Regions from separate parts of the Brevibacillus sp. RS1.1 genome, predicted to be linked through region 1. Evidence: predicted binding sites of a transcription regulator. Region 1 holds the regulator's gene; each other region holds the start of a gene.
What was found. Region 1 encodes Rex, which represses fermentation and respiration genes when NADH is low (regulators of the CRP and FNR family bind a similar motif). Its sites were predicted from a motif close to TTGTGAAATATTTCACAA; they were not measured.

Region 1 (7,461 bases):
ATTCCTCCGATATGTGGGATATTTATCGCCAGTTGGCCTTACGGAAACGCGAAGAAAAATTAACAGCGTCCCTGAAGCATCCTCCTGTCGATGTGACAGTGACCAAAGCGTTTGCCGAGCAGCTCGAGGATGTTTTGGGCGAAAACGGGTACATGCAGGCGAAAATGTCGGGGTATCAACGTAGAGATGCTCAGGAAGCGATGATGCATGCCGTCTATGAGGCAATGGAGGATGGCGCCCATTTATTGGTAGAGGCGGGGACAGGTACGGGAAAATCATTAGCCTATCTCTTGCCGGGGATCATTTGGGCTCATCACAATCAGCAGCAGCTGGTGGTCAGTACCAATACCATTCAATTGCAGGAACAGCTATTCCATAAGGAAATCGCTACCTTGCAGGAGTCGTTGCCGTTTTCGTTTACTGCTTCGACGCTAAAAGGCAGAGGAAACTACTTATGCTTGCGTAAATTTGAACAAGCTGTGGACGAGCCTGTAGAAGGAAGCAGCCAAGAAATGCGCTTGGTAAAAGGACAGATGCTGACGTGGCTCACGCAAACCGTTACCGGTGACGTGGAAGAGCTGAGCATGCCTCCAAGTGGCCAACTGCTATGGCAACAGGTAAAAAGTGATACGGGCTCTTGCCTGAATCGGGCTTGTCCGTGGTTTAGTCGCTGCTACTATTTTCAGGCGAAGGAACGGGCTCGCGATGTCGATGTCCTCATCGTCAATCACGCCCTTTTCATCAGCGATCTGCAAGCGGAAAACAGGATCCTACCTGCGTATGAAGTTGCCATCGTCGATGAGGCCCATCATTTGGAGGATGCCGCGACACAGCATTTAGGCAAGCAGTTTTCAACCACGCAGCTTCTTTTCTTGCTAGATCGTGCATCGGTTGAAGAGAGTGGGTCAATTGCACGCTTCGCAGAAGAGCTGCAAAGCTGGATGCCTGCGGTACAAGAAGAGGTAGTCGCAAAACTTTTGGAGCTGAGAAAACAGTCCGCGACCTTGCGAGAGAAAGCGCAGCAATGGACACAGCTCTTGTATGCATGGGCATCAGATCGTGCGGAGGAGACGACGGACGCTGGTCGTGAGACGGTACGTTATCGGATCGAATCGTTTGTAGGCAAACACGAGAAGATACGCAAAGTAACCAAAAAGCTGATTGAAGGGATGACTGCATATGCAGCGGGCATCGAGCAGCTTTTGCGAGCGACTCCGCAGGAGGAAAAGCCACCTTTTGCTGTACGTAGTCTACTGACAGATTTATTTGGTCTCATCAAAGACTGGCAGAATACCGTGGAGCTGCTTCACTTCTTTTTACTTGAGCAGGATGCGGAGTATGTGTATTGGATGGAAGTAGAGTCCCGTACAGCTCGCAAGCAGGTGCATTTGTCAGCAGCACTCTTGAAGGTTGCCGACTCACTGGCAGAACCACTGTTCGCGCAAAAACGGAGCCTGATTTTGACATCAGCCACTCTGACGGTCAAAAACAGCTTTTCCTACATCAAAAGCCAGTTTGGTCTCGACCAATTGCCTGAGGAACGAGTGCGCACCTTGTCATTGCCATCGCCGTTTCATTATGAAGAGCAGGGACTGCTGTTGATCCCATCTGATTTCCCGGCACCAGGTAAAGAGAGTGACCACACGTATTTGGAGGCAGTCATACAAGGGTGCGTGGATGTCGTACTGGCTTCGAAAGGAAGGACGCTGATCCTGTTTACCTCCCATTCGATGCTTCGCCTTGTTTATCAAGCGATGAAGGAACGACTAGCGGAGGCGCCAGAACCGTATACGTTATTCGGTCACGGGATTGATAGCAACAATCGAAGCAAACTGGTGCGACTGTTCCGAAGCATGGAGAGAAGTGTTCTGCTTGGGACGAGTAGCTTCTGGGAAGGTGTCGATATCCAGGGGGAATGGCTGAGCAGTTTGGTCATTGTTCGCCTACCGTTTGCTCCGCCGAATCACCCTGTCTATCAAGGAAGGGCAGAGCTTTTGAAGGCAGAAGGAAAAAATGCCTTTATGTCGTTGTCTCTTCCACAAGCCGTTCTGCAATTTAAGCAAGGGGTGGGACGATTAATTCGCCATCACTTGGATCGAGGGGTCGTGATCGTTCTCGACACGCGTGTGGTTGAGGCGAGATATGGACGCTCATTCCTTCAATCTTTGCCGCCATTTCAAATCGAAAGCGGTCCATGGCCAACACTGCGAGAGCGCATAGAGCCATTCCTTAGTATGCAATCCCTGTCAGATTCATAAAATGAAGCAATAGTCTCATAGGGATTAAGGTGATAAAATAAATGTTATGGAAAAAAGCGTGGCGTTGGTGGATGGTAGTTCTTAGTGCGATTTTCCTTAGCGCATGCTCGATTGATAGCCATTTGTATTTGCAAGAAGCAGCAGTGAAGATAGATGACCCGTTTGAAACGGAGACAGAACAGGAATTTTCGGGTCTCATTGTCACCTACTTGGCACTTCCACATGGTGAGAGCACGCTTTTGAGAATGCCAGGCGGTAAAACGATGCTGATTGATACGGGTACGGCAGAAGATTGGCCCGTTCTTTCGGCGCGCTTGGCAGAGCTCAAGATCACACGGCTCGACTATGTAGTGTTGACGAACGACCAGCCTGAGCATATGGGAGGCTACGCTTCATTGAGCCAACAAGTGCTTGTAGATGCCGTCATTTTGCCCAAGCTGATCGCGCCATCCATTCGCCATGTCGTGCTGCTTCGCTCCAACCAAAAGCAGATGGAAGCAGAGCAAGGACAAGTACTTACCCTTGACCAACAAATCTCCATGGAAGTGTTGCTCCCGGATGAACCGTTATTTTTATCGCCCCAGAATAATTCTCTCGTTTTTCGATTGACGCATGACCAACTACGATTTTTATTTATGAGTGCCGTGAATGAAAAAGCAGAAGAGCGACTGTTGGAACGGCAAAATGACAGATTGAAGGCGGAAGTGCTAAAGGTAGCTGGTCAGGGAAGCAATCAAGGCTCTTCGCAACCGTTTCTGACGAAGGTCGATCCCCAGGTCGCCATTATTCAGACAGGCCGATCGCGGGATCAAATGAAAGACGGTCAGACGGAAGTCATGGAGCGCCTGGGTGAGTCATGGGCCGAGACATACGTTACCAGCCACGACGGTTCCATTACCATTTTATCGAATGGAAAAGAATATCGGATTTTGAAGCAAAAGAATTAGGGGGGAAGACCGAACGTGGCAAAACACGAAAAGATTTCGGAAGCGGTCGTCCGTCGTTTGCCGATTTATCTGCGTTACCTCAGTTATTTGCAGCAGGTTGAGGTGACCACCGTTTCCTCCCAACAGATGGGCAAGAATCTCGATGTGAATCCTGCCCAAATCAGAAAAGATCTTGCAGCTTTTGGTGATTTTGGAAAAAAGGGAATCGGCTATGATGTCGATTATCTGGTGGAAAAAATACGTGAAATTCTAAAGCTAACAGATGAAATCCGTGTCGCTTTGGTCGGAGCTGGGCATTTGGGCCATGCCATTAGTAACTACAACGCTTATTTGAAAGATAACATGCGGATTGCGGCCATCTTTGATAATAATCCAGAGAAGCAGGGTAAAAAAGTCGCAGGTATACCGATTCAGCCTTTATCAGAGCTGGAAGAGACAATCGTAAACAAGCAAATCAAGCTGGCGATTATTACGGTACCGGCACCTGCAGCGCAATCCGTATGTGATCAGTTGACTCAAGCGGGTATCAAGGGGATCTTGAATTTTGCCCCTACGACGATTCGCGCAGGAAAAGATGTTCGCATTCACTATGCGGACGTGACGTCCAACCTGCAAAGCCTGGCCTACTACTTGACATAAGAATGGAGTGTATACTATGAAAAAGACGATCCTCATTCACGCAACAGTCATTACCGTTAACGATACGAATGAAGTCATTTACGATGGTGCCGTAGCATTCGAAGGTAACAAGATTACGTATGTGGGCCCAACTCCTGAGGACCTATCAGAAGCAGGATACGATGAGGTTATCGATCAAAAAGGAGACTACATACTGCCTGGTTTAATCAACACGCATGGACATGCTGGTATGTCCCTCCTACGCGGTTATGCAGATGATTTGCCGCTGCAACAATGGCTGGAAGACAAAATGTGGCCATTGGAGGCGCAATTCACGGGAGATACAGTAAAATGGGGTACTCAACTGTCGCTTATTGAGATGATTCGTACGGGAACCACTACGTTTGTGGATATGTATGATCATATGGATGTTGTGGCAAAGGAAGTCGATGCAACTGGAATGCGTGCCCGCCTTTGCCGAGGGATGATCGGCTTGTGCTCCGAAGAAGAACGTCAAACAAAGCTGAAAGACGCGACTCTTTTTGCAAAAGAATGGCATAATCAGGCAGACGGACGTATTACCGTCATGATGGCACCGCATGCGCCGTACACCTGCTCGCCAGAATTTATTACCCAAATTATCGAAAAAGCCGATGAGTTGTCCTTGCCGCTTCATATCCATATGTCTGAAACCGCTTGGGAAGTCGGTCAAAACGAGAAGGACTACGGACTGCGTCCAGTCGCTCATTTAGAAAAGCTGGGCATGTTCAATCGCCCAACACTCGTCGCGCACGCTGTTCACCTAACGGATGAAGAAATCGACATTTTGGCAAAATACAACGTGAGAGTTTCTCATAATGTCGTGAGCAACCTGAAGCTGGCAAGCGGTGTTGCGCCTGTTCCGAAAATGTTGGCAAAAGGCGTAAGCGTATCACTGGGTACTGACAGCTCGGCAAGCAACAACAATTTGAATTTGTTTGAGGAATTGAAGCTCGCTGCGATCCTGCACAAAGGTGTAAATAATGACCCAGTAGCGGTTCCAGCAGAGGAAGCCCTTCGCATGGCTACTCGTTATGGAGCAGAAGGGGTGTTCCAGGAAGAAACACTCGGAAGCATTGAAGTAGGCAAGCAAGCTGACTTGATCGTGATGGATAGCCATCAAGCTCATTTCCACCCAGCACACCAACCGATTTCACACGTGGTGTACGCGGCAAATGGACGAGATGTGAAAGATACAATTGTAGCGGGTAAATTCTTGATGCGTAATCATAAGTTGTTGACCATCGATGAGGAGCGCGCGATTTACGAAGCAAACCGCGTATTCCAAACGTTAAAACGGTAAAAGGCTCCTGTCAGGTGGGGACAGGAGTAAGGCAGTGCAGGTGTAGGTAGGGGAATTGGATACTAAGACGTTCCGTTGTTCATTTTTGCCACAGCTTTTGTCAGGAGATGATGGCGAAAATGAAGAGTGGGTGTGTGCGACCATTGACGCAAGGGAGACGACAATCCTGCCCAGGAGACGCGGTATTCCTGTAACAGAAACCCAAGTATGTCAGGAGATGTGGTTTGTTGCGAAGATGTCACGCGCTCACCTCCTCGGGGTGTATGTGTAGTATGACCGCCCAACCTTAAGCTATGATTAGCAACTTTTCCGTGTCGTTCTAAAACCTTCCCGTATAGCATAGGCTAAAGACAAAAATGGGACAGGGGGGGACGACATGTACATCCGGCCCAAAATGCTGTGGTGGCTCATTCCAATCCTACTCGGTCTATTTCTCCTCGGGATTGTATTGGGAACAGTAAGTCGATCTGCCAATACAGATACTGCGCCTGCGGTCAGGCAAACAGCAGGGACGAAGCAGACGAAGACGGTAGCGGAGCTTTTGGAGCAGATCACGAAGGACGAGGAACGCTCATTTCTCGTATACATGCAGAATCAGACCTTGCATGGGCGATATCAAAATGAGCAATTTCAGCTCGCAGGAGAAATCGGTGGCCACCAGCTTGAAATAGCCAGAAAAGATGGGCAGCCAGTATCGGTGCGAATGGATGGCCAGGTACAGGATCATGCCGCTCTGCCGTATGCGATGTTCACCCCGTATGAGCACGCAGTATTGCTCAAGGGAGTTTTGCAATCGGTCAGTCCTGAACGCCTTGAAGATACTGCAGGGCAAGGATGGAGTGGATACCGGATAGCGGTCCCACCTGAGGAAGTCTCTTCGTTATTATCGATGTGGTTAGGTCCATCCTTCCCTCTTCAAGATTTGACTCCGAATATAACGAACGGAATGAAAGTCAATTACCAACTATGGTACGATTCAACTACGGGGCAGCTTCGCCAACTGGAGCTGGATTTGCAAATACAAACGGCAGTTGGAGTGAAGAGAGACCAGCTTCGATTCCGATTGTAATGTCAGCCACGTAAAGGAGTTACTTTGCTGTGTTAGTACGAATTATCCTATCAATTGTAGCCGTCATTTTACTTACGGGAGCTGGGTTCGCCTATCATCTGACGGCTTCTGTAGCAGGAGAGCGCAATCAATTTGAGGAAACCGTTCGTCAGTGGGTCCAGGATCGCACGACAATCACGGAGATTGAAACCATTGATGAATATCGAGGCAAGGAGAGCTACGCTGTCGTCATTGGGAAAAATAAGGCGGGGACACAAGTTGTCGCTTGGATGACCGATCAAAAAGTTAGCTTCGATCGAATGGATCTTGCTGTTCCTAAAAAGAATGTAGAAGAGGCGGTTTACAAGTCCTTCTCGCAATCGGAGATCACTCATTTGGTTCCTGGTCTTGAAAACGATAAGAAATTTTGGGAAGTCACTGTCAAAGACAAAGACGGTCGTTTTCACTACATTCACTATGATCTATTCACTGGCGCTCTGTTAACCTCATACGTGCTCTCGCCAAGCTAAGACGCTGGTATCACGACAGGCCTTTTCCTTATAGGAGAAGGCCTGTTTGGCATTCCACCCAACATCTGTATAAGAAAATGATATACTCGTGTGATATACTGGGGATGTTGCAGAGAGAGAAAACGAGAACGATATTTATGGGGGGAGTAGCCGTGCAGATGAAAAAGAGCGCAATTGGATTATCTTTGGTGGCAACCTTGGCACTCCTGTTCGGAGGATGGTTCTTGTATCAAAAGATGGAGATTGAGGAGCCAATCCGTGCAGAAATTGGACAAATGCAGTCCGCAACATTGGGCAATTTGGAAATCAACAAAGATAAAATTCAAATAGATGTAACTGTTACAAAACCAGACGCATTTCCAGCAGAATATCGGAATCTGCTAACGGAGACAAAAAAGATCGCAGGGGAAAAAGAAGTGGTCATTGACATCGACAATCAGTCGACAACGATGCACGATATTTGGCAGAGTGGTCAATTTGTGTTTACAGAAGCAGTGGAGTTGCATGAATATAGCCGCATTCCAGCCCTTATGGAACAATGGAAAAAGGGGAATCAACTCGACCAAGCATCTGCATCGATGGATGACAAGAACATTTATGTTTATATGAAAAAAGGAACGGAGGATTTTTACACCATCATCCCCCGATCCAATGAAAAAGAGGTGACGGCACGTGCGTAAGGAAATACTGATCGGCGTCGTACCTGCACTGTTGATTT
Region 2 (7,461 bases), on a different contig from region 1:
GGTGTTCCTTAATGACAACAAGTAAAACGAATCCTAAGGTTGATGAATTTTTAGGCAAGGCGAAAAAGTGGAAGGCAGAATACGAGAAGTTGAGAAGGATTGTTCTGGACTGTGAGCTGACCGAAGACTTCAAGTGGATGCATCCCTGTTACACGCTTGAGAAAAAAAACATCGTTTTAATACATGGATTTAAAGAATATTGTGCGCTACTGTTTCAAAAAGGTGCTTTGTTAAAAGATCCAAACGGGATTCTCATTCAACAAACGGAGAATGTACAGGCTGCGCGCCAAATCCGGTTCACCAGTGTGGAAGAAATCATGGAAATGGAATCTATTTTGAAGGCCTACATTCAGGAAGCCATTGAAGTTGAAAAAGCCGGTTTGGAAGTGGACTTTAAAAAGCATGAAGAATATGCCATTCCTGAAGAATTTCAAAATAAATTGGATGAAATCCCTGCCTTGAAAACTGCTTTTGAAGCATTGACTCCGGGACGGCAAAGAGCCTACCTGCTCCATTTTTCAGCACCCAAACAAGCCAAAACACGAGAGTCAAGGGTGGAAAAATGTATGCAGCAAATTCTCGAGGGAAAGGGATTAAATGATTAATGGAAAGAAAAGAGGCGGAAACTACCGCCTCTTTTTCGTGCTTCGCCAAAGGGCTCGTTACATTTTGAAAAAAAAATACGAAGAAAACCGAACCTTTTTTCGATCGAGAGACAATATAGGGTGTAAGCTGCTCACTCAGGAGGGCCCTCTGAATGCAAAACGAAGAAATGTATCAATTACTTATAAAAATGAAAGAGGGTGATCAACAAGCGTTTCATACGATATATGATGCCACCTTTCAGGACGTATACCGGACCGTCTCCTTTCTGGTTGATCATAAGCAGGATCGGGAAGATATCATGAATGAAATCTATATGCAAATGTGGACCTCACTTGCTAATTACGATACGAACCGTCCTTTCCAGTTTTGGCTGCATGGCCTGGTAATCCGTCAAGTGCAGAGATTTCGGGTCAAGAGCTGGAGGAGATTCCGCATTTTTGAACGCATTCGTGCCTTCTCACACGAAGAGTCTTATTTGGATGAACATACAGCGTTGATGGATGGTACAAACCAAATGATATCTCAGTCCATACGAGAACTGACCGACAAACAGCGGACAGTGATTATCTTTCGCTTTTATCACGACTATACGCTTGAGGAAATTGCGACTTTGCTCGATATTCCGCTGGGTACAGTCAAGTCCAGATATCATGCCGGCCTTCAGGCGCTTCGAAAAAACATAGGGAATCTCCCAGTGGAAAGGATGGAAAAAATCAATGACTATTGAACGCAAAATCCGTGAACATCTGCACGAAGAGGCACAAACGATGGAGTGCCCGCCGGCCATTTCCAAACGAATCGAACAATCCTATTCTCACTATTTGCAACGAAAAAGGAGCGAAATAACGATGAAAAAACGATTAATTGGTGGAATTGTTGCTGCTGCGATATTGATTCCAACCGCAGCATTTGCAGCCCCTGTTGTAATAGACATGCTTACTCGAGCACCAATGACTTCTGAACAAGTCAAGCTGGATGAGGCTGGCAAAGCAACACTTGAGAAGCTGTATCGTGCCATTCCTGAAACAAAATCATTTGAGATTATCAATGCAAGCTACCTTGGAGACCCCAATGATTCAACCAAAAAGGTCCAATTAAGCATCGTCTTGCAGGAAAAAGGGGGAACTGGCAAAAAGATTACCCTCCATACAAACGGTATTACGGATGAGATTCAAGATCTGACGCAAGAGAATTGGGAGCCGAAGGAGAAACCACTCATTTCGTTATCCGATCAGGAAATCAAGGGGAAGGTAGATCAGCTCATTGATAAATTGTATGGTAACATCAAAGATTACGAGGTTGCCATGGAGCAAATGGGCAATCCAGATCCAAAAACATTTATCTTGAATTACACCAAGAAGGGATCAGGAGGAGAGGGTTACCAAGTATTTGTTCAGGGGAATAGCATTAGTCTTGCTCCGGTAGATTTTGAACCATCTAACGCTGAAGTAGAAGGTTATTTCTCTAGAGACGGTAAGCCCGATTATTATGCTGATAACTTCTTAAACGATGAAAAACTGTTCTCTTTACTAAAAATGACCCCGACAGAGTTAAAAGAAGAACTAGCAAAAGGGAAATCTGTTGTGGAGATTGCAGCAGCGAGAAATATCTCGAAACAACAAGTGATTGATGTGATTGCAAGAACACAGGCTGAAGGACAGCTTCAAGATGGAAAAAATAAAGTAACGATCAGCGATGATTTACTGAAACAAACGATGAAAGATGTTGAACCAAAAGTCGTACACGTAATTGAACACAAGACGGAAACGGAATGGAAATAGTCTATTGGGAATGGATTGGAAGAAGAGGCGGGAAACCGTCTCTTTTTGCGTCAAAAATAAAGTTGTGCGTCCGCCTACGGGAAGATTCATGATGGTTACGTATACTGTAACGTACTATTTTGACTACACGCTCAAGTCAATCGAAAGGAGAGGTCGACCGTGGCAATTGGACAGATGACTCGGGTCAGCTTGCCGTACCCCTCTACATGGGAAATTCAAGCGAGCTTCGGTGGAAGACCAACCACGTTGGGCACATTGGTGATATCCAATGTCTCGAATGGCAGGGTCAGCGGTACCGTTAATTTCCGTGGTACTCCGACTCCCATACAAGGAAGTTGGGATGAGAGGTCCAGGCAAATCACGATTGAATCACCTTATGCCAATTTTATTGGCACCTTGGCTTACAAAGAAGAGCCAACAAATGGGTTGCGACATTATGTATTACGGGGAACGGTTCGAATGAAGCCCCCATCTGTACGGGCAGGAGAAGTGGGAACATGGACGGCCGTTACGCATTTGCCGCTGTAAGGAAAGAGGAGGGCCTTATCTGCCGATGGATAGGGCCTTTTTAATATTCCATAATAGGTAGAAGGAGGCACCTTCCTGTTAGAAGAAGGTGCCTCCTTTTGTGATGTGCGGTTACAGGTGACAGCCTATTGAGTGATTCCGAGCATTTGCTTCATATCTTCTTGAGCATCACCAATCAACTGAATATGGAACAAGTCTTGTAATGCTTGCAGAACACCGGGCTGAATGAACTCAGGCAATTTTGGGCCAATCCGTATATCTTGTATCCCCAGGCTAAACAGACCGAGCAGGATGGCAACCGCTTTTTGTTCAAACCAGGAAAGAACGATACTTACCGTCAGCTCGTTCACTTCACATTCGAAGGCATCGGCTAATGCAGCCGCAATCGTAATGGTAGAAACCGAGTTATTGCACTGTCCCAAATCGATATATCTTGGGATGTCGGTACCTGGCACGGTGCCGAAATCTACATCGTTAAAACGGAATTTTCCGCAGGAGGTCGTAAGAATGACTGCTTCTGGCGGTAAGGACGTAGCCAATTCACGGTAATACTCGCCTCCCTTACCAGGAGCGTCACAACCAGCGATGACGAAGAAGCGTTTAATCTTTCCTTCCTTGACTGCCTGAATAATTTCAGGGGCGATGCCCAAGACCGTTTTATGATGATAGCCAGTCGTCAATGTCAGTTCCGATTCGATGGAAACCTCAGGAAGAGACAATGCTTTTTCAATGAGCGGCGCAAAATCGTTTTCTTCGATTTTCGTCACATTTTCCAAACCGGTTATATCATACGAAAAGAAACGATCGGCGTAGCTGCCTCGAATAGGCATCACACAGTTTGTTGTAGCCAGGATAGCGCCGGGAAATTTCTCAAACAACTGGCGTTGATCGTACCATGCTTTCCCGATGTTCCCTTTCAAATGAGGATATTTCTTCAGTGCGGGATAGCCATGTGCAGGCAGCATTTCGGAATGCGTATATACATTAATCCCTTTGCCTTCTGTCTGTTTTAACAGCTCTTCGAGAGCAAACAGATTGTGCCCCGTAACAACGATGCATTTTCCTTCTATTTTGTTTTGCGAGACGGTAATTGGCTGCGGCACTCCGAAATGATCCGTATGAGCCCGATCCAAAAGCTCCATGACCTTTATTGCGGCCTTCCCTACTTTCATGGCCATTTGCAAATGTTCGTCCAAGTTAAAATTCACATTCGTCAATGTAAAATAAAGAGCTTCTTGTGTAATGCCGTCCACTTCAGGATCGATATATCCCAGTTGTCGAGCATGTGTCGCATAAGCTGCAATTCCTTTTAAAGCAAAAATAATGGTATCCTGAATACTCGCAAGATCTTCATTCTTTCCGCAAACGCCGATGACCTTACAACCACCTGTTGGAGTCTGTTCACATTGATAACAAAACATGTATAATCCACTCCTTCGATTCAAGATTTCGCTTTGATTATAAGCGGATTGCCGGGAAGGAGCTGTGATTAAAATCACAACGAAACCAAACTTTGCCTCTTATCATAGTGGATGAAGAAGATTTCCCAAGTGAGGGGTGTTGTTTATGGTACGAAAATGGCAGTTGCCGTTACAGACGTTGAGTCTTACGGTCGGTTTCATGGTATGGGTCATTCTGTCATCGCTCATGCCTTTTATCAAAGAAACCGTACCCATGAGTGCAAGCGAAGTGGCGTGGGTGACAGCGATTCCTGTTCTTCTTGGATCGCTGCTGAGAATCCCAGTTGGATATTGGAGTAACCGATTTGGCGCGAGGCTATTATTTAGCATCAGCTTTCTCTTGCTGCTGGCTCCTGTTTTCTATATTAGCCAGGCGACCACTTATACCGATTTGTTAATCGGCGGTTTATTTATAGGGATAGGCGGAGCGGTGTTTTCCGTTGGTGTCACGTCTCTACCTAAATACTATCCGAAAGAGAAGCATGGTTCTGTAAACGGAATCTACGGTATGGGGAATATTGGTACTGCGATCACGACGTTTTCAGCGCCAGTTCTGGCTAAATCGTTTGGATGGGCAACCACTGTACAGATGTTTATGCTATTGCTTGTGGGATTCGCAGTGCTTACCTTCTTGATGGGGGATAAAAATGAACCTAAGGTAGTGACTCCTCTTGGTCAGCAGATAAAGAGTGTCTACAAAAACGAAAAGCTGTGGTTAATCAGTTTGTTCTACTTTATTACGTTTGGTTGCTTCGTCGCTTTCACCGTGTATCTCCCGAATTTTTTAGTGAGCCATTTCCAACTGGATAAAGTAGATGCAGGTATGAGAACGGCAGGGTTCATTCTTTTGGCGACACTTGCGAGACCATTGGGGGGCTGGCTTGGAGATAAGTGGAACCCCTTCAAGGCATTGATGATTGTGTTTGCCGGGCTCGCCTTGTCTGGTCTTGTCTTATCGTTTTCGCCATCGATTTTGATGTATACAGTAGGGTGCTTGTTGGTAGCGGCATGTGCCGGAATCGGTAACGGTGCTGTGTTCAAATTAGTGCCGATGTATTTCTCGCGACAAGCGGGGATTGTAAATGGGATCGTATCTGCTATGGGGGGATTAGGAGGATTTTTCCCGCCGTTGATCCTAACGCTGCTGTTTAATCTAACCGGGCATTACGCGATCGGTTTCATGGCGTTATCGCAGTTTGCACTGGTAAGCTTGGTCTTGGTGATGTGGATGTTTTACCAAGAGAAGCTGCAGCTCGCCGCCACCATTATGGAAAAGACGGGTGAGGCGATACTGATTACCGATACACGAGGCGTCATTAAAAGTGCGAACCACGCTTTTACGAAAGTGACTGGTTATGAGATGAATGAAGTGATTGGCAAGTCCCCCAATATTTTAAAATCAGGCAGGCAGAATGCCGATTTCTATCAAAAGATGTGGGACTCGATCAAGAAGAATGGCTATTGGCAAGGAGAGATCTGGAATCGCCGGAAGAATGGGGATCAGTATCTCCAATGGTTAACGATTAGCGCGATTCTGGACGATGCAGGTGACGTCGAGTACTATGCTGGCATGTTCAGCGAGCTCGCGGAGCAAAGACATGGATAAAGAAGCTTGAATCACTGATAAAAAAAGTCTTGGACGGACAAGTCCAGGACTTTTTTTGTGCAGGAAAATATGTAGACTTTGCTCACATTTGACAAATATCAGGTGGGCAATCATCACAATAAATCGCTTCTTTTAAATAGGCAAGGTCCTTAATCAAGATATGCCCGTGGGGAAGCAGATCGATGGAATCCTGTTTTTTTAGATCGGAAAGCATCCGGTTGACACTTTCTCGTGTCAGTCCAATGAATTGTGCCAAATCGCGATTGGTAAGGGAAAGGTCGATGAGGATTCCGTCGGGGTGTGGCTTGCCGTACGTGTTACTCATGCGGATTAGCGTGGAATACAAGGCGCCGATTTTGCCATTGAGTAGCAAATCGCGAAATTTGGACTGCATCCGCCTGTTCATCAATCCCATCCAACGCAGGAAGTCTACGCAAAATTGGCCGTTTTTGATGAGCATTTTTTCCAACCCTTGTCGCGGGATGATCCATACCTCACCCTCCATTAACATGGTTCCTGTGGAGGTGTACGTCAATTCCTGTTCGAATAGCCCGGAAACGCCAACTAGCTCTCCTGCACCAAATACTTGCAGTGTTAATTCTTTTCCATCGTTTGTGTTTTTTGTGAGCTTGATTTGGCCCGACGAAATTAAGAATAGCTGATCGGCTCTTTCACCATCCAAAAACAGAACGGCTCCGGGAACGAAATTTTTCCGAACAGAAAACGTTTCAAGGCTATTCACAAAATCGGAAGAAATCTGCTCGACAAACGTTGTACCATTTCCGGTCATGTGGGTCCCCCTTACAACAAGGATACATAGGTAACTCATTATATCATCATAAATTGATAGTTTGGGAAGAGGAAATCGTCCTGATTGTGGCAGGGGTGTGAGATAAATCACAACCTGGGTTTCGAGCCATTGCTACAATGGTCTCGAGCGAAAGGAAAAAATGAGCAGCAGCAGGGAGGGTGTTGTATGAACTATCTATTTGCTTCCAAAGTGGCGAAGCGTGCTTTTATCATCATTGCTTGCTTGTTCGTCCTAAGTTACGTGGGAACACGTTTTTTCACGCATATTGATTTGGCGCTTTACGGCTATATGGTGGGGACCCTTGTCTTTATCGGAGGTTTCCTTTATCGATTTTCTGCGTGGGCAGATCGCCCGCCAACGAATGTCATTTTGAAAAAGGGGCTACGCCTTCTCTTTCGTAAAAGCACGGCGAATACAGCAGTGGATCATCTGGCCATCTATCGCTTTATTTGGAATCGGGGATGGTACCGCTGGACACAGCACATTTTGCTGGGATGGGGATGCATCCTGGCCGCGTTTGTCACCTTTCCGTTAGTGTTTGGCTGGATGTACTTCACGATGACGGACAATGGCTACTACCAGGTCGTGTTCATGGGTGTGGATGTTCTGACCGTACAAGCGGATGGCTGGGTTGCGTTTCTCTTTTACAACGCGTTGAACATTACTGCT
Region 3 (7,461 bases), on a different contig from region 1:
CTTTCTTTTGTAGCCAAACGATGGTATGACGAGCGACTATCAGGACCAAAAACAGGGCAAGCGGCTGATACGCCATCTGAACCGTTTGCCCTTCAAATAAGATCGCAATCGACTTCGCCAAAAACAGGGCCTGACCGATAATCGCCGCACTTTGCAGGAGGGAAAGACCGGCTAGCAGCAGCATAACCGGTCGGATTCCTTGTAAGCGGAACAATTCCTTGTCCATTAGTACTCCAAATGATCCTTTTCAGTGACTCGTTTGTGGAAAACGAAGTAGCTCCAAGCCTGATAGGCTAGCACAAACGGTAAAAGCACTGCTGCAACAATGGTCATTGCTTTTAACGTGTATGGACTCGAAGCAGCATTATAAAGGGTCAAATCAAACGCACTATCAATCGTGCTGACCATCACCCGTGGGAACAAACCGATAAACATCGAGACGAACGTCAACAGGATCATCGCACCTGTCATCCCGAAAGCCCAGCCTTCCCTGCCTTGTCTCAAGTAGTGACGAGCCAGTACAAAAGCGATAACACCTAAGAGTACAGCTACTGTCAACAAAACACCCTGCCGCTCAAACAGATCGGTTACCATGAATGTCCACCCTACAAGCACTGCCATGAGAACCGCCTGCATCGGTAACAGCTTTGCTGCCAGTACACGTGATTTTTCACGCAGCTCGCCCACAGTGCGCAGCGAGATAAAGTTCAGACCGTGCAACAAGCATAGTCCTGTAACTGTCACACCTGCCCACAACGAGTATCCATTCACAATATCAGAGAAGCTCGCACTCATTTCCATATTCTGATCAATCGGCACACCCTTCACCAAGCTGGCAAACACCATTCCGAACAACATCGGCGGGACAAAGCTACCAATCAGAATCGCTGCGTCCCACGTCTTTTTCCAAGCCTCACCTTTCCCTTTGCCTCTAAATTCAAATGCTACCCCTCGCCCAATCAACGCAAGCAGAATCAGCGTAAGCACGAGATAATATCCGCTAAACATCGTGGAATACCACTCCGGAAACGCTGCAAACATCGCACCAGCGGCTGTAATCAGCCACACTTCATTGGCATCCCAGAACGGGCCAATCGTATTGATCAGAACCCGGGTTTGCAAATCATTTCGTGATAGCAGGCGCGTCGCCATGCCGACCCCAAAGTCGAAGCCTTCGAGAAAGAAAAATCCGGTAAACAGTACGGCAATGAGCAGGAACCACAGTTCATTAAGCTCCATAACGTTCACTCCTTACACGATCAAATGGATCCTGAAGCTGCAAATCCTCTACTTCCTCATGACCATCCAATTCCGGTCCTTTTTTGGCCACACGAGCAAACAGATAAGCCAAGAGGCACAGCAGGATGAGATAAATCGTCGTGAAGGCGATGAGAGAGAACCATACCGCTCCTGTGCTAATGCTTGGGGAAACCGAATCTTCAACACGCAACAGCCCAAATACCGTCCATGGCTGACGACCTACCTCCGTCATGATCCACCCCGCTGAGTTTGCGATGAATGGCAACGAGATACCCGCAACCATCAGCTGCATGAATCGCTTATTTGGCTGTTCCAGCTTTTTGCGTAAAGCGAGATATGCCCCGTACAAAGCCAGTAAAATCATCGCACTACCGCCCGCCACCATGATGCGGAAGCTCCAGAAGGTCGTCCGAACGGGTGGGATGTAGTTTCCTGGACCGTAGGTTTTCTCATACTCTGCCTGCAATTCCAGCATGCCCGGTACAGAACCTGAAAGCGAGTTGTACGTCAGAACGCTAAGCAAGTAAGGAATTTTTATTTCAAAGCCGTTTTCTTGTTTTTCTGGATCAATCGTTGCAAAAACCGTCCAGGGAGCTGGATCAGCGCTTGTTTTCCACAGCCCTTCACTCGCTGCCATTTTCATCGGTTGGGTAGCAACCAAATACTGTGCCTGACCATGACCGAATTGAGCAATAGCGAGCGAGGAAATCAATGCGACCACGATCGCGATTTTGAAAGATTGCACAAAGAATGTAACATCTTGTTTTTTCAACAGCTTCCAAGCACTGATACCTGCTACTAGGAAGGCACCTGTCGCAATTGCCGCAAATACGGTATGCGGGAATTCATATAGTAATTGTCCATTGGTAAGAAGAGCAAAGAAATCGACCATCTCTGCACGTCCGTTATTGATAGCGAAGCCAACTGGCTGCTGCATGAACGAGTTGGCTGCCAGAATCCAAAGAGCCGAAAGAATCGTTCCGATGGATACGAGCCAAATACATGCGAGATGCACACCTTTGGACAAACGATCCCAACCAAACACCCATAGTCCAATAAAAGTCGATTCGAGGAAAAATGCTAAGAGGGCCTCAATCGCTAGTGGTGTCCCAAATACGTCACCGACGAATCGTGAGAAATCAGACCAGTTCATCCCAAATTGGAACTCCTGCATAATCCCTGTCACAATCCCGACAGCAAAATTGATGAGCAAAAAGGTCCCCCAAAACTTGGCCATTTTTTTGTACAAATCATTCTTTTTTACCACATACATCGTTTCCATAATGGCTACCAATAAGGACAGCCCGATGGAAATCGGCACAAAAACAAAATGAAAGATTGTTGTTATCGCAAATTGAAGTCGTCCCAAATCCACTATGTCCATGTACAAGATCCCTTTCCATTCGCGTTTTGGCCTTTATGTACCGGAATAAATACCAGTGGGGAAACCTGCATTTATTACGACTTTGTGAAAAATATCACAAATATATGTGAAAAAATTCACAAATAATTCTCTCTCCTGTAACCCCCTTTTCGCATTCATCTTCATGAGAGAGTTTTTGGTTTACCCTGTATATCTCCGGTCATGTGTAATTGTAGCAGGACTTTTGGCCCTAGAGGGTGTCCGATTCGTTACATGATTTCTAACACTCTGTGACGGCACATAGAAAAATGGGCCCTGTACTAGGCCCATCTTGAGTGGAATACCCAGACGATCACCGACCTCGAAAAGCAATCGAAGTCGGTGTGCCTCGGTACGTGGTTAAGTAATAACTGCTTATTTTTTGATAGTGAAGGATTTGATGATGTTGCCAAGAGTCGCAGTATCAAGGTCCTTCTGATGGTACAGCTCAACCGTGAATTCTTCATGCTCCCAAATCACGATCCCGTTGGCGAAATACACCTTTTTCCCGCCAATGGTTTCGATCTTGACACCCTCTGTCGTGCTGATGCCGTTTTCGCCACCCTTTGAAATCAAGAAGGAAATAAACTCTTCCTCTTTTTCATACTGAACTTCTACCATACCCTCGGCTTGAATGAGGGTGTTGTAATAGGAATAATGCTCTGGCATCCATGTCGGTGCGGGAAAGTCCATTTTGCTAGCTGCGCGTGCTTCTTCCAATGTCATCTTTGGGTGTTCCTTTAGTTCTATAGGTGTATTGCTTCCTTGGGTATTGGACTGTGTAGAAGGCAGCTCTTTATCGTATTGGGTAATTTCCATGTTCCCGACCTGAAAGCGTGCCAAGATCGTCTGGAGCATTCCTTGGGCAAACGATGTAGTCGAGAATGCACCTAAAAGGCAAACAACAGCAACAGCACTAACTGTGGCGGCTTTCCATTTATTCATTTTCATATAAATCCCGTCCTTTTCATGTAGTTGTATGTTTCCTGATTCCAATTTGAATTTCAACCGATTGTATATGTTGACTTTTGGAGTGGCGTCATCTAATTCCAGATCAGTAAGCAAGTCGGTGAGTTCACGAAAATCGTCGAGATTATGCTTACTCTTCATAACGGAAGCCCCCTTTTTGCAATTCCATTTGCAGCTTTTTCAAGCATCTGTAGAGCACGACGCCAATATTTGAACCACTCACACCAAGCAGTTCTGCGATTTCTGCGTTTTTAAGACCAGCCGCATACTTCATGGCGATGATATTGCGCTCCTTGTCACTCAGCTTCGCCAGTGCTTGAAATAAGGCTTGATGATTGTCGTCGCGGATCACGATGTCCTCCGGTGACGACTTCGGCAAGACCAGATTCAGAATCGAATCCAATGAAAAGCTCATTCTTTTTTTCTGTGAGCGGAAGTAATCTGTCACCGCGTTTCTAGCGATCGCAAACAACCAGACCTCAAAGTTTGATTTATCCGGCGAGAAGCTACTATATTTTGAAATCACCATTTCAAACACATGACTGCATATTTCTTCCGCTGTGTAGTGATTATTGATACGATAGCAAATATATTTGTAAACGCGCTTATAGTACGCCCCATAAATGTGGGTAAAAGTTTCGGTCGACATGCCTTCCGCTTGCTTTTCGTGTTCTTCTGTTTGGCAGATGCCTGTGTTCACTGGGGCAATCTCCAACTACTTCCCCTCCCTTCTGGATGGAATAAACAAATTGCGCAATTTGTTTGATTGTGAGCCTCACGATAGTTAATACGGCAAAAGTAGAAATGTATTAACAACGTTTTTCAAGGATCGGAGGAAATAACGTGTGGATACCCTATAAAGAAATAAGGAGACACCCCGCTGATTTTCGGGTGAAGTATCGATTTTACTCGGAAAATGAAGGCGGGAGAAAGTCGACACCGTTTCAAGGCTATCGAAGTGATTTTTCTTACGAGGGAGATGACATAAGCATAACAGGCATCTTTGCCATCCATCCTGAATTTGAGGATGATCACGGAGAAATCATTTTAGATAACACAAGCCCTGTTCCTACAGAAGGAACTGCACGCATGTGGATCCTTTTCCCCCATATGCGTAAAGAGGTCCACACAAAAAGAATGGAGCTTGGCGTGATCGGATATTTTATGGAAGGCCCGAAAAGAGTAGCGGTAGTCGAAACAATAGAAATAATCGGCCTGCATTTAAATCCACACTCGTAAAATGCATCTGATCTTGGAGGTAAACAAATGACGGAAAAAAAGCAGGCTGTCAACGAATGACATCCTGCTTTTGGTTGATTATTTAGCCCAATGCGGTGGACGCGTGAACGATGGTGGCAGCTTGGTGCTTACATCGCCCTTCGCCGCGTTGAGCTGAACCTGCGTGAGAAACAACGTCTCCGTCAAGTTCGCTCCGCTTACATCTGTATCGCGAAAATCTGCACCAATGAGGTCAGCTCCCCGCAAATCTGCTCCTCTCAGATCAGCAGCAATCAGATAAGCGCCGCGCAATTGGGCTCCTCGTAAATCAGCGCCTTTGAGCTTGGCACCGATGAGATCAGCGCCTCGACCGTAGGACTTTCCTTGCTTGCCCCCTTTGTACTTGGCAACAGCGTCCTTGCGTACCAGTTCACTTGTCCGTAGCAATAGTTCGTTAACTTTTGCTCGATGAAGAGCGACGTCCAGCTTCAGGATGGCCTCGGGACTCTGATCCGTCAAGCGCTGTGTCTCCTCCAAAGCTTCCTGCAATGCGGGATGGAGGGACTGGGCAGCTTCCTTGGTCAACGCCTCCGTCATATACCAGAGCAGCTCATGAAGCTGCCACACGATCGGAAATACTTCGTACATTTGTTTCGCTAATCCGGGTTCTTTACGCCAATCTTGGCCGCCATAAGTGACTTGAGACACCTTTTGACCTGCTCCAAAACAATCGTAGACCGTACAACCGCGAAAGCCGATGTCTCTCAGCTTTGTGTGAACACCACACCGGAAGTCTGCCTGTAAGTTACTACAGGGCTTGCCTGCGTCTTTATTGATAGCAAAGTCAGAGGAAGCAGCAAAAGGCAATGCCACACAGCACAAGCCAAAGCAGCTTTCACAGTCACCTTGAAGATGACCGCGACTATTATTGTTAGATTGGATGTGTTCTTGATGCGTAGCCATAGTAATGATCCTCCTGGAAAAAAACACGATTCTCTCGCGTGTGGCGAAAAGAATCGTGCTACTTGATCTGTGAAAAACATCTCGATGTTTTTCATAAAACAGAATGTGACCGCTTACGGTCTTCAAATAAACGGTCAATACCGTTTATTTGAATGCGATTTGAGATTCGATTAGGTAATTCCCAAAGACTTCGGCAAATGCTTCTGCTGTATTATAGCCTTCTTCCAAGGTGTTGTTCGTACCACCGAATTCCAAAAGCAGGGCTCCCTCTGAAATGGACTGATTGTACACCCCGTTCCCTTGGTTTGAACCTTTCAGGATAATCCCCCGCGACAAACCGGGATAAGAGGCTTCCAGACGGGCGTTCAGCTCTTCTGCCAGCTTTTTGTTCGCCAGATGGTTCGGGTTCGCTGTTCCGATTACAAACAGCATCCGGGAATAGGTTTTGCCATTGATCGTGATCGCTACCTTGCTGCGTGGCTCATCACTGTCCCGATGAATATCGAATATGTACTGCAAGTGTGGACTGGTTGCAGCCGCTGCCGCTACCGCCTTGTACGACTCGGTATAAGACATCGAGTAGCTTTTATTTTGTTCCCTCAATCTCTGAGCGAAATCGTCTTGGCTCGCCATTGCCGAAATACCTCTTGCTTGCAACAGCTCGCCCAGCCTTTTTCCAACAAGCGTGATGTTAATCTCGGGATCATCTACCGAGCTCCCTTGTTGGTTCCGTGCAACATTTCGCCATGACTCACGATTATGGGTGTGATAGATATACACTTTCTCGTTTCCAATCATCCCACTGTTGTACTCGTACGTTGCTCCTGTCGGTGGCAGAGTACCCGCTGGTTGAATCTTATCTACGATCCATCCCGCGATGTAGGCGGTTGAATTGTCTGCCAGCCTGATGAGGTACCAGTCTCCTACGGTTTGCACAACCGGGAATACTTGTCCGGGTTGAACGGTTCCGATAATGGCATGATCGGTTGTGGGACCGTTACGGATGTTAGAATCAGGGTTTTTGACGCGAATCTGTAGTTCTTGTACAGAGGGAGGCGGTGTTGTTGGCAAAGTCGCTGGTGCCCCCGGTGTTGGACTCGACGGTGGCTGAACGACCCCAGTCTGTTCCATTGGTTTGAAGATATAGGCATTGGTCCCGTTAAAGTTGATGGTGTACCAGCCATTTGCATATCCGTAATGATTGATTGTCATCCCGCCATGGATTTCACCAATGACGGTACCAAGAATATCTGGCTGTGCATAAACTTCATAGCCTTCGGTTAATACGATTGTCCCTTGCCCAAATCCACTCCCTGTATTGGATGGGAGTACAGGAGGGGGAGGTGGTGGTGCCGGAATCGTTGTCGTGTCTGGGATTTGTACTGGTACCTGGGGTGGTTTTGGTGGTGGTGGTGCCGTTGTCTCCGTCAAGAAACTAGCTTTCACCCAGCCGTTCTTTTGATCCGACAGCTTAATTTGTGCCCATTCCCCTTGCTTTCTCATTTGCAAAAACACACCGTTTTTGTCGATGATCTGCAAAATTTGTGCTGTGGCATTTGGTTCTGCCCGAACATTCAGCATGTCTACATTGCTTTTGACATATTTGATCTGTGGAACTTCTATCATTTTCACATACTTATTATTGATCC
Region 4 (7,461 bases), on a different contig from region 1:
ATCGTTTGATTGATGGTCAATACGTTTCCACCTTGATCTGCTACATATGTGAGCACTTTGGACAAGTAACCTGACATGTGATCCAAAGAGAAAGTAAACGTCATAATTTTTTCGCTCATCATCGCATTGAACGGAAAAATGCCATCTTTGTACTTATAAAAAGCACTGCGACTCAATCCCACCCGTTCAACCGCTTCATTCACGGTATCCACTTCGCCGGATTCCAGCATCTTCTTGGCTTCAATCGTTTTGGCAATCGATTCTGGCAGGATGTCAGATCGAATCAAGTAGAATTTTTCTTCCTTCTTCATGCGTTGTGTCCTCCTGAGAAAAACAGTTGTTTCTTCATAGAGGACATTATAACGGAAAGCATGGAATGTGACAATCCTTATCCGCCACTTTTTTTCATCCGATCCTTTTTGGTTTACTTTGATTACATGAGGGGGAGCTTCTTCGCGCACAATAATGCGTATCGTATGGAGGAGGTGAAAGGCAAATGGCCGGACGTGGAAAGTCAGATAAATCGGAGCGCCGTAACAATCACCCAGCGGGTAAGCCAAGCAGTCTCGAACAGTTTGGCAATGACATGCGGGGCAAAAAGATGGCACAATCCCCAAACGTGATTGAAGATCCGAGCGGAAACGGATAAACAAGCACAAAAAAACCCGGGACATCATGATCCCGGGTTTTCCTGATTCGATTAGTATGCCAAAGACGACAGACCGTTGATATGAGTCAAGTAGCGAACGTTACTCGCTTCTTTCATCAAGGTTGCAGGCAGACCTTTCAGCTTCAATTGGCTTGCACCAATTGTACCGATTGCGTCTTTACGGCCCAGACTACCCAATGTTCCGGAGAATACCGGCTTGAAGGTATCCATTTTAGTGCCGTTGAAGTGTGCGAAGAGGTTGTAACCTACTACTTCGCCCATTTGCCATGCCAGTTGAGCAGTTGGAGGGAATGGACGACCTTCTGGCCCCATTACGACCGCACTGTCACCTGCAAGGAATACATCAGGGTGAGAAGTGGATTGCAGGAATTCTGTAACAGTTGCACGCCCGCGGTTTACTTCCACGCCGCACTCAGCTACTACGCGATTTCCTTGTACGCCACCTGTCCATACCATTGTTTTGGTTTCAATGGTACCGCCATCCTTCAGACAAACTGTGGTTTCTTTCATTTCCGTTACAGGTACGCCTGTCAGGAACTGAACGCCGCGTTTTTCCAAGCTTGTTTTCGCACGCTCAACCAGGTCAGGAGCAAAACCAGCCAAAATGGATGGACCTGCTTCTACGCAGTAGATGGAAACGTCTGCAAAGTCTACGCCGTGCTTATGGCACAGATTTGGCAACATATCAGCGAATTCCCCAACCAGCTCGATACCTGTCAGACCGCCACCGCCTACAACGAAGGTAGCATCTGCTTTATTTTTGCTCGTCTTGTATTCAATCACGCGCTCTTCGAGGTGTGCACGCAGACGATTTGCTTCTTCTACAGACTTCAGTGTAAAGCTGTGCTCTTGCAGACCTGGGATTCCAAAGAATGCGGTTTCACTTCCCAACGCAATGACCAAAGCATCGTATTTGATGGACTCGCCGCTCGCCAATGTTACGCGTTGGGACTCGAGACCAATGTTTTCTACCGTGTCTACTACAAGGTTAATCTCCTTGCCACGCAGCAATCTTTCCAGAGGGAGCGCCACGTTTTGTTCAGACAGGTTTCCTACTGCCAAGCGGTGCAGTTCCGTAATGATTTGGTGAGTAGGAAAACGGTTTACTACCGTGATCGACGCTTCTTCAGCCGTCATGTATTTACGTGCAGTCAATGCGCTGAGCAAACCGCCATAACCGCCGCCTAGAATCAGAATATGCTTCGCCATGCCCAATCCTCCGTCCTTGTCTTCCATTCCATAATAAAAAAACTATCGTTTTTGTTGTTGACGTTCTGCAGTTACTTCCAGGAATGCTTGTGCGAAACGCAATGTTTTTTGTACTTGCGGATCCTTGAGCATTTTGAGAATACCGAACAAACCGATCGTAGACTCTTCTACATGAACACGGTCATTGGCTTCAATGGCTGCTTGCGCAATACCTTTTGCTTTATCAGAGATCGGTTTTACGAACTCTTCCATTCCGCCTTTGATGTCGTCGATCAATACATGATCATTTGCTACCGTTTGTACCAAATCATAGGTTTTGGTCAAAAGAGTTGTCAGTTCCGCCAATTTAGGCAGGTTCGCCACCAATATGTTCAGTGACTCTTGAATTTCGGGTTTCATCAACTGATCGAGTACATCTTGTTGCTGCGCTGGTGCCAGAGTAGCAGTGCTTGCTACTTCAGCAGCAGCTTGAGCTTGTTGCGTAGTTGTTTGAGACATAAAAAAACGTCCTCCTTTGCTTTGGAATAGAGGCCTTCCATTCTCGATGCCTGTTCATACGAGTAACGGCCGCTATTCTCCCTGAAAATCCGGTAAAAAATTGCATGTAACATTTTTCACAAAGTAAAGCAAACAACGGATTCTTATAATAAAAAGTGAATGATTTCACAAATATTTATTCAGGAAAGCGCACACAACAAATCATGAAGTGAACAGGCTCGATTGAGAACTCTATGTACTCTACTATATACCTTCTTCACGGGAACAGCAAAGGAAAAAAACCGCTTCCTTAGGAAGAAGCGGTAGTTGAGAGCTTTTTATAGTAATCTTTGATGAGTTCATGGTGCTTTTCATTGATATCCGTAAAGATTAATTCAATGATTGTTTGGTTGTCTTGGAACGTTTTTTCCACGATTTTCGCCATCATGACGATCTCCTGCGCTTGCTTCGGTATCTTGAAAGACAAATGGAGAAAATCGCCCTTTGACACATAACCGTCCGTTCCCAAAACAAGACGGGTAGGAGAGAATTTCAGCAACACTGCCTCGCCTTTTTCTTCGATCGGTCTAGCTCCCATCACCTTGTAAGGGACAGAAATACCGAGATCTGGGGAAATCGGATCCTGCTTGCGCTTTTGGGTAATTTCTACCCCTACACTAATCGGAATCATCCCTAAAAGCTTGATCGGCCAAATCGTTTGCTCCGAAACTACTTCCAAATCAATGGTGTTCACTGCCGCATCTGTTTCCCAACGAATGCGTACAGTTGTTCCGAGCAGCTCTGCTTTCGTTTCAGGCTTCATCTCATAGGAAACTACGAGATAATTGCCCTTTGCATGTTCAACCAAAACTTGGACAGGTGTCTGCACCTGCTTGGAGATGATTAGCGGTAGCGATGCACCGCGTTGGAGTCGTTTATCCCCCATAAATGGGTTCAGTGATGGGATATCAATCATGGTTTTTGTCACTCCACAAAGTCAAACTCTAATTTGCCGATCCGAACGGTATCCCCGTCTTTTGCTCCCAGCTTGCGCAGAGCATCATCTACACCCATGCTACGCATTTGTCTCGCAAAACGCTGGGCTGCATCATAGCTGTTCAGATTCGTCATGCGTACGAGCTTCTCGATCTTCTCACCGCTGACGACAAATACTTCGTTATCACGCGTAATCTCGAATGCATCTGGTTCTTTTTCTGCTCGGAACACTACGCGCTCTTCCACTTCCGCAACTTCTTCGACAGCAGGCTTGTCCGGAATCGTCGCCAAGGTATCCCCGATCGCATACATCAATTCTTGTACGCCTTTACTGGTTGCAGCGGAGATCTCGTACACCTTGACATCTGGAGCCTTTTCCTTGAATATACGCAGGTTTTCCTCTGCTTCTGGCAGTTCCATTTTGTTCGCGACTACAATTTGCGGACGATCTTCGAGCTTCAGGTTATACAGCGTCAGCTCTCGGTTGATCTGCAAATAGTCCTCGTATGGGTCGCGTCCATCTACTGCTGCCATGTCAATCACATGGACGATCAAGCGTGTACGCTCTACGTGACGCAGGAATTGGTGACCAAGACCCACACCTTCATGCGCGCCTTCAATCAATCCTGGCAAGTCGGCCATTACAAAGCTCCGCTCCCCTAAGTCCACAACACCCAGATTCGGTGTCAGCGTCGTAAAGTGGTACGCAGCAATTTTTGGCTTCGCCGCTGTTACACTGGACAGCAACGTGGATTTCCCTACACTCGGATAACCAACCAAGCCCACATCTGCAATCAGCTTGAGCTCCATGACAATGTAACGCTCTTGCCCTGGCTCTCCATTCTCCGAGATGTGTGGGGCTGGATTCGAAGAGTTGGCAAAACGATTATTGCCTCGTCCACCACGTCCGCCTTTTGCGATCACAGCACGTTGACCTTGCTCCACAAGATCGGCAATCACTTCTTTGGTATCATCATCAATGACAGTTGTTCCCGGTGGCACGCGCACGACCATGTCTTCCGCGCCTGCTCCGTGCTGAGATTTGTTGCGGCCATGCTCTCCGCGTGGTGCTTTGAAATGTCGTTGATAACGGAAATCTACCAGTGTACGCAGACCTTCATCCACGACAAATACGACATCTCCACCTTGACCGCCATCTCCACCCGCTGGACCACCCAGCGGTACGTACTTCTCCCGGCGAAAGGAGACGGCTCCGTTACCACCGTCCCCGCCTTTTACATATACTTTTACCTGATCGACAAACATGGTGTCACCTCTTTCATTCCGCGAATGGAACCACCAATTTCAGGACCCATTCCTCTTCCGTATGTATCCACTCGGTGACTTCCACCGTACTCTGTTCGCTTTTACGTATCAGCTTTTCCAATTCTTCCATTCCGGATGCACGAAGTACACCGGCCAGGTCAAAACGAAAATGAACGCCACATTCATCCATCTGCAAGCTTACTTGCATGCTGGCCGCTTCGTACCCGCTTTGGTCTACATGATCGTTCACTGTGCATAATATCTCTGACACCAACTGAAACAAGTCTTGCTCGTTCAAGACTACTCGCGTGAGATCCACATGATTGCACACGTCTACTTCTAAAAGCAATTCATTGTTCAGTGCGTTAAATGTCAAGAAGAAGACGGACAACAAGGAGCTATTCAATCGGGCAACCATCGATTCCTGCATTGCCATCTGTGCAATGCGCTTCAAATGGGCCTCTCCTTGTTCAGTACGGTTCAAATGCAAATAGCCGAGCAGAACCTGAACATGGTTCAACCAGTCATGCCGCTGCCTGTTCAGAACGGTCAGCAGTTGGTCTGTCTGATGCGTAAACAGCCTCCGCTCGTCCCCCATCACATTCACCCAAGTCGATAAGAATATCTTTCCCATCTATTGTACCACAAAAAAGAGCCGGACAAAAAGAAAACCCAGCTATATCGCTGGGTTTTTCTTAATAAATATTTACGCTTCGGAAGCAACTGGCTCGATCACAACTTGTTTGCGATCACGGCCCAGACGCTTGAAACGAACAACACCATCTGCAGTTGCAAACAGAGTGTCGTCTCCGCCTTTCATTACGTTCGCACCTGGGTAGATCTTAGTTCCGCGTTGACGAACGAGAATGTTACCAGCAGTAACGAATTGCCCGTCGCCACGTTTCACGCCCAGACGTTTGGAAATGGAATCGCGACCGTTCTTTGTAGAACCTACCCCTTTTTTCGATGCGAAAAACTGAAGGTCCAAGTTAAACAGCATGTTCATATCAGACACCTCCCTGCCATTTACGATCATTTACTTTTACGTATTTACCGTAATTCGCCTCAACTGACAAAAGAGCAATGACCATGCTCTCTGCCAAAAGCTGTTGTTTCTCGCGTGCAGTCTCATCATCCGAAGAAGAAAGACTCCACTTCAAGAACCCACCGCCTTCTTGTGCGACAGCGACATCAGGGGTGATGCCGGTCAAAGGTTGGATGGCGTTTAATATACCAAAGCTGATGCCTGATACAGCAGAACAAACGATGTCTGCCCCATAGGCACCTGCATTGGCATGTCCGGAAATACTAATTTCATGGATACCGTGCTGCGCACGGCTCACGATCACTTCAATCATAACAAGTCACCAATTAAGCGTTGATCTTTTCAATCACAACTTTAGTGAATGGTTGACGGTGACCTTGTTTGCGACGGTAGTTTTTCTTGGCTTTGTATTTGTACACGATAATTTTTTTCGCTTTACCGTGTTTTTCTACTTTACCAGTTACCGTAACGCCAGCTACTGTAGGAGCTCCTGCAGTAACTTTGCCGTCTTTGCTTACGAGAAGAACCTTGTCAAAAGTAACTACTTCACCTTCAACGTCAGCCAATTTCTCGATGAAGAGAACTGCTCCCTCTTCAACTTTGTATTGCTTTCCACCGGTTTCGATAATTGCGTACACTGTGTGCACCTCCTATACTCAGACTCGCCTTTACAGGTGCGTCGACGAGCGACGGCTTATGTACCTGATTCGTGCGGTTACAGTATGCACGAGGCATATCTGCATGACAACCATTAGGTTATCATAGCTACAATAGCCCAGTCAAGTTATTTCGAGTGTAAACGCTCCGCCTCTGCCCGATTTCCGACGTATCCAATTCGAAACTCGTCTGGGCTCATAGAAGGAACAAGCCGCTTATAGACATGGACAGGCCATGTAACTGCTTCTGCTTTTTCCCACTCGTCTATCATGTCCAACAATCGTGGCGGCATGTCTACGAGAACAGCCTCCGCATCTTGGCTCTTTGCCAATGCAGTAACTTCGATGTACAAGTGCCGTAACAGCTCGTCTACTCGCCAAACTCTCCCTCGACCCGCGCATGCCTCACATGGCTCCGTCAACCGCTCCATCAGGCTCGCACGAACTCTTTTTCGCGTCATTTCGACTAATCCGAGCGAAGTCATCCCGAGAACAGTCGAAGGCACAGGGTCCTTTGCCAGCTCTTGTTTCAATCGCGAGATCACTCGCTCCTTATTGCCCTGCTCTTTCATGTCAATGAAATCAATGATCACGATGCCACCGATGTCCCGCAAGCGAAGCTGCCGGGCAATTTCAGCTACTGCCTCCAGATTGGTTGCGGTTACTGCCTGCTCCCGCTGTTGCCCTCCCGCACCAGTGAATGAACCGGTGTTTACATCGATGACCGTCATCGCTTCTGTCCTGTCAATGACCAAGGACCCTCCACTCTTAAGCGGCACCTGTCGATCACGAGCACGAATCAACTCCGCCTCGACACCCAAGTAGTCAAAGAGCGGCTGTTTCCCCTGATACCAGCGAAGCTTCTCTTGTACTTCCGGAGCAAAAGCTGCCAACGCCGCTTTTACCTGCTGATGAGTCGCCGCACCTTCTACCAACAACTCATCCATTCCGTTCGCCAAGCCATCTCGTAGGGCCACCTCGATCAACTCGGCATCCTGAAAAATCCGCCCGGTTGAGCGCAGTCCTTCCGCTGTTCGCCGCATGTCCTGCCAACGATTGCGCAAATAGGTAAGTTCACGAATGAGTGTCTGCTCCTCTGCTTCCGCTGCTTCTGTGCGCAAAATACAGCCTTCCCCTTGCTC

Region 2: a site for Rex is predicted at 4,399-4,416, ahead of HP570_RS17845 (nitrate/nitrite transporter). Genes of this name have one in related genera too.
Region 3: a site for Rex is predicted at 2,749-2,766, ahead of HP570_RS17235 (cytochrome ubiquinol oxidase subunit I). Genes of this name have one in related genera too.
Region 4: a site for Rex is predicted at 2,531-2,548, ahead of HP570_RS06685 (helical membrane plugin domain-containing protein). Genes of this name have one in related genera too.

What each region holds. Positions count from the first base shown of each region.
Region 1 is NZ_JABSVA010000003.1:467,075-474,535, reverse strand. It holds gene dinG (ATP-dependent DNA helicase DinG) at 1-2,258, shown strand, start outside; gene HP570_RS12575 (ComEC/Rec2 family competence protein) at 2,300-3,205, shown strand; gene HP570_RS12570 (redox-sensing transcriptional repressor Rex) at 3,221-3,844, shown strand; gene HP570_RS12565 (amidohydrolase) at 3,861-5,165, shown strand; gene HP570_RS12560 (hypothetical protein) at 5,228-5,407, opposite strand; gene HP570_RS12555 (hypothetical protein) at 5,542-6,234, shown strand; gene HP570_RS12550 (cell wall elongation regulator TseB-like domain-containing protein) at 6,264-6,743, shown strand; gene HP570_RS12545 (hypothetical protein) at 6,896-7,423, shown strand; gene HP570_RS12540 (AAA family ATPase) at 7,416-7,461, shown strand, end outside.
Region 2 is NZ_JABSVA010000005.1:142,576-150,036, reverse strand. It holds gene HP570_RS17870 (YdeI/OmpD-associated family protein) at 12-605, shown strand; gene HP570_RS17865 (sigma-70 family RNA polymerase sigma factor) at 758-1,333, shown strand; gene HP570_RS17860 (hypothetical protein) at 1,323-2,387, shown strand; gene HP570_RS17855 (hypothetical protein) at 2,547-2,915, shown strand; gene hcp (hydroxylamine reductase) at 3,041-4,336, opposite strand; gene HP570_RS17845 (nitrate/nitrite transporter) at 4,482-5,981, shown strand; gene HP570_RS17840 (Crp/Fnr family transcriptional regulator) at 6,064-6,771, opposite strand; gene HP570_RS17835 (hypothetical protein) at 6,958-7,461, shown strand, end outside.
Region 3 is NZ_JABSVA010000005.1:19,130-26,590, forward strand. It holds gene cydD (thiol reductant ABC exporter subunit CydD) at 1-226, opposite strand, end outside; gene cydB (cytochrome d ubiquinol oxidase subunit II) at 226-1,239, opposite strand; gene HP570_RS17235 (cytochrome ubiquinol oxidase subunit I) at 1,229-2,644, opposite strand; gene HP570_RS17240 (hypothetical protein) at 3,038-3,772, opposite strand; gene HP570_RS17245 (sigma-70 family RNA polymerase sigma factor) at 3,762-4,346, opposite strand; gene HP570_RS17250 (hypothetical protein) at 4,475-4,870, shown strand; gene HP570_RS17255 (pentapeptide repeat-containing protein) at 4,949-5,812, opposite strand; gene spoIIP (stage II sporulation protein P) at 5,957-7,461, opposite strand, start outside.
Region 4 is NZ_JABSVA010000002.1:221,711-229,171, forward strand. It holds gene HP570_RS06670 (ACT domain-containing protein) at 1-311, opposite strand, end outside; gene HP570_RS06675 (hypothetical protein) at 497-649, shown strand; gene HP570_RS06680 (NAD(P)/FAD-dependent oxidoreductase) at 701-1,879, opposite strand; gene HP570_RS06685 (helical membrane plugin domain-containing protein) at 1,922-2,377, opposite strand; gene HP570_RS06690 (PilZ domain-containing protein) at 2,667-3,332, opposite strand; gene obgE (GTPase ObgE) at 3,341-4,618, opposite strand; gene HP570_RS06700 (Spo0B C-terminal domain-containing protein) at 4,632-5,252, opposite strand; gene rpmA (50S ribosomal protein L27) at 5,325-5,618, opposite strand; gene HP570_RS06710 (ribosomal-processing cysteine protease Prp) at 5,626-5,976, opposite strand; gene rplU (50S ribosomal protein L21) at 5,990-6,301, opposite strand; ribosomal protein L21 leader region at 6,312-6,390, opposite strand; gene HP570_RS06720 (Rne/Rng family ribonuclease) at 6,448-7,461, opposite strand, start outside.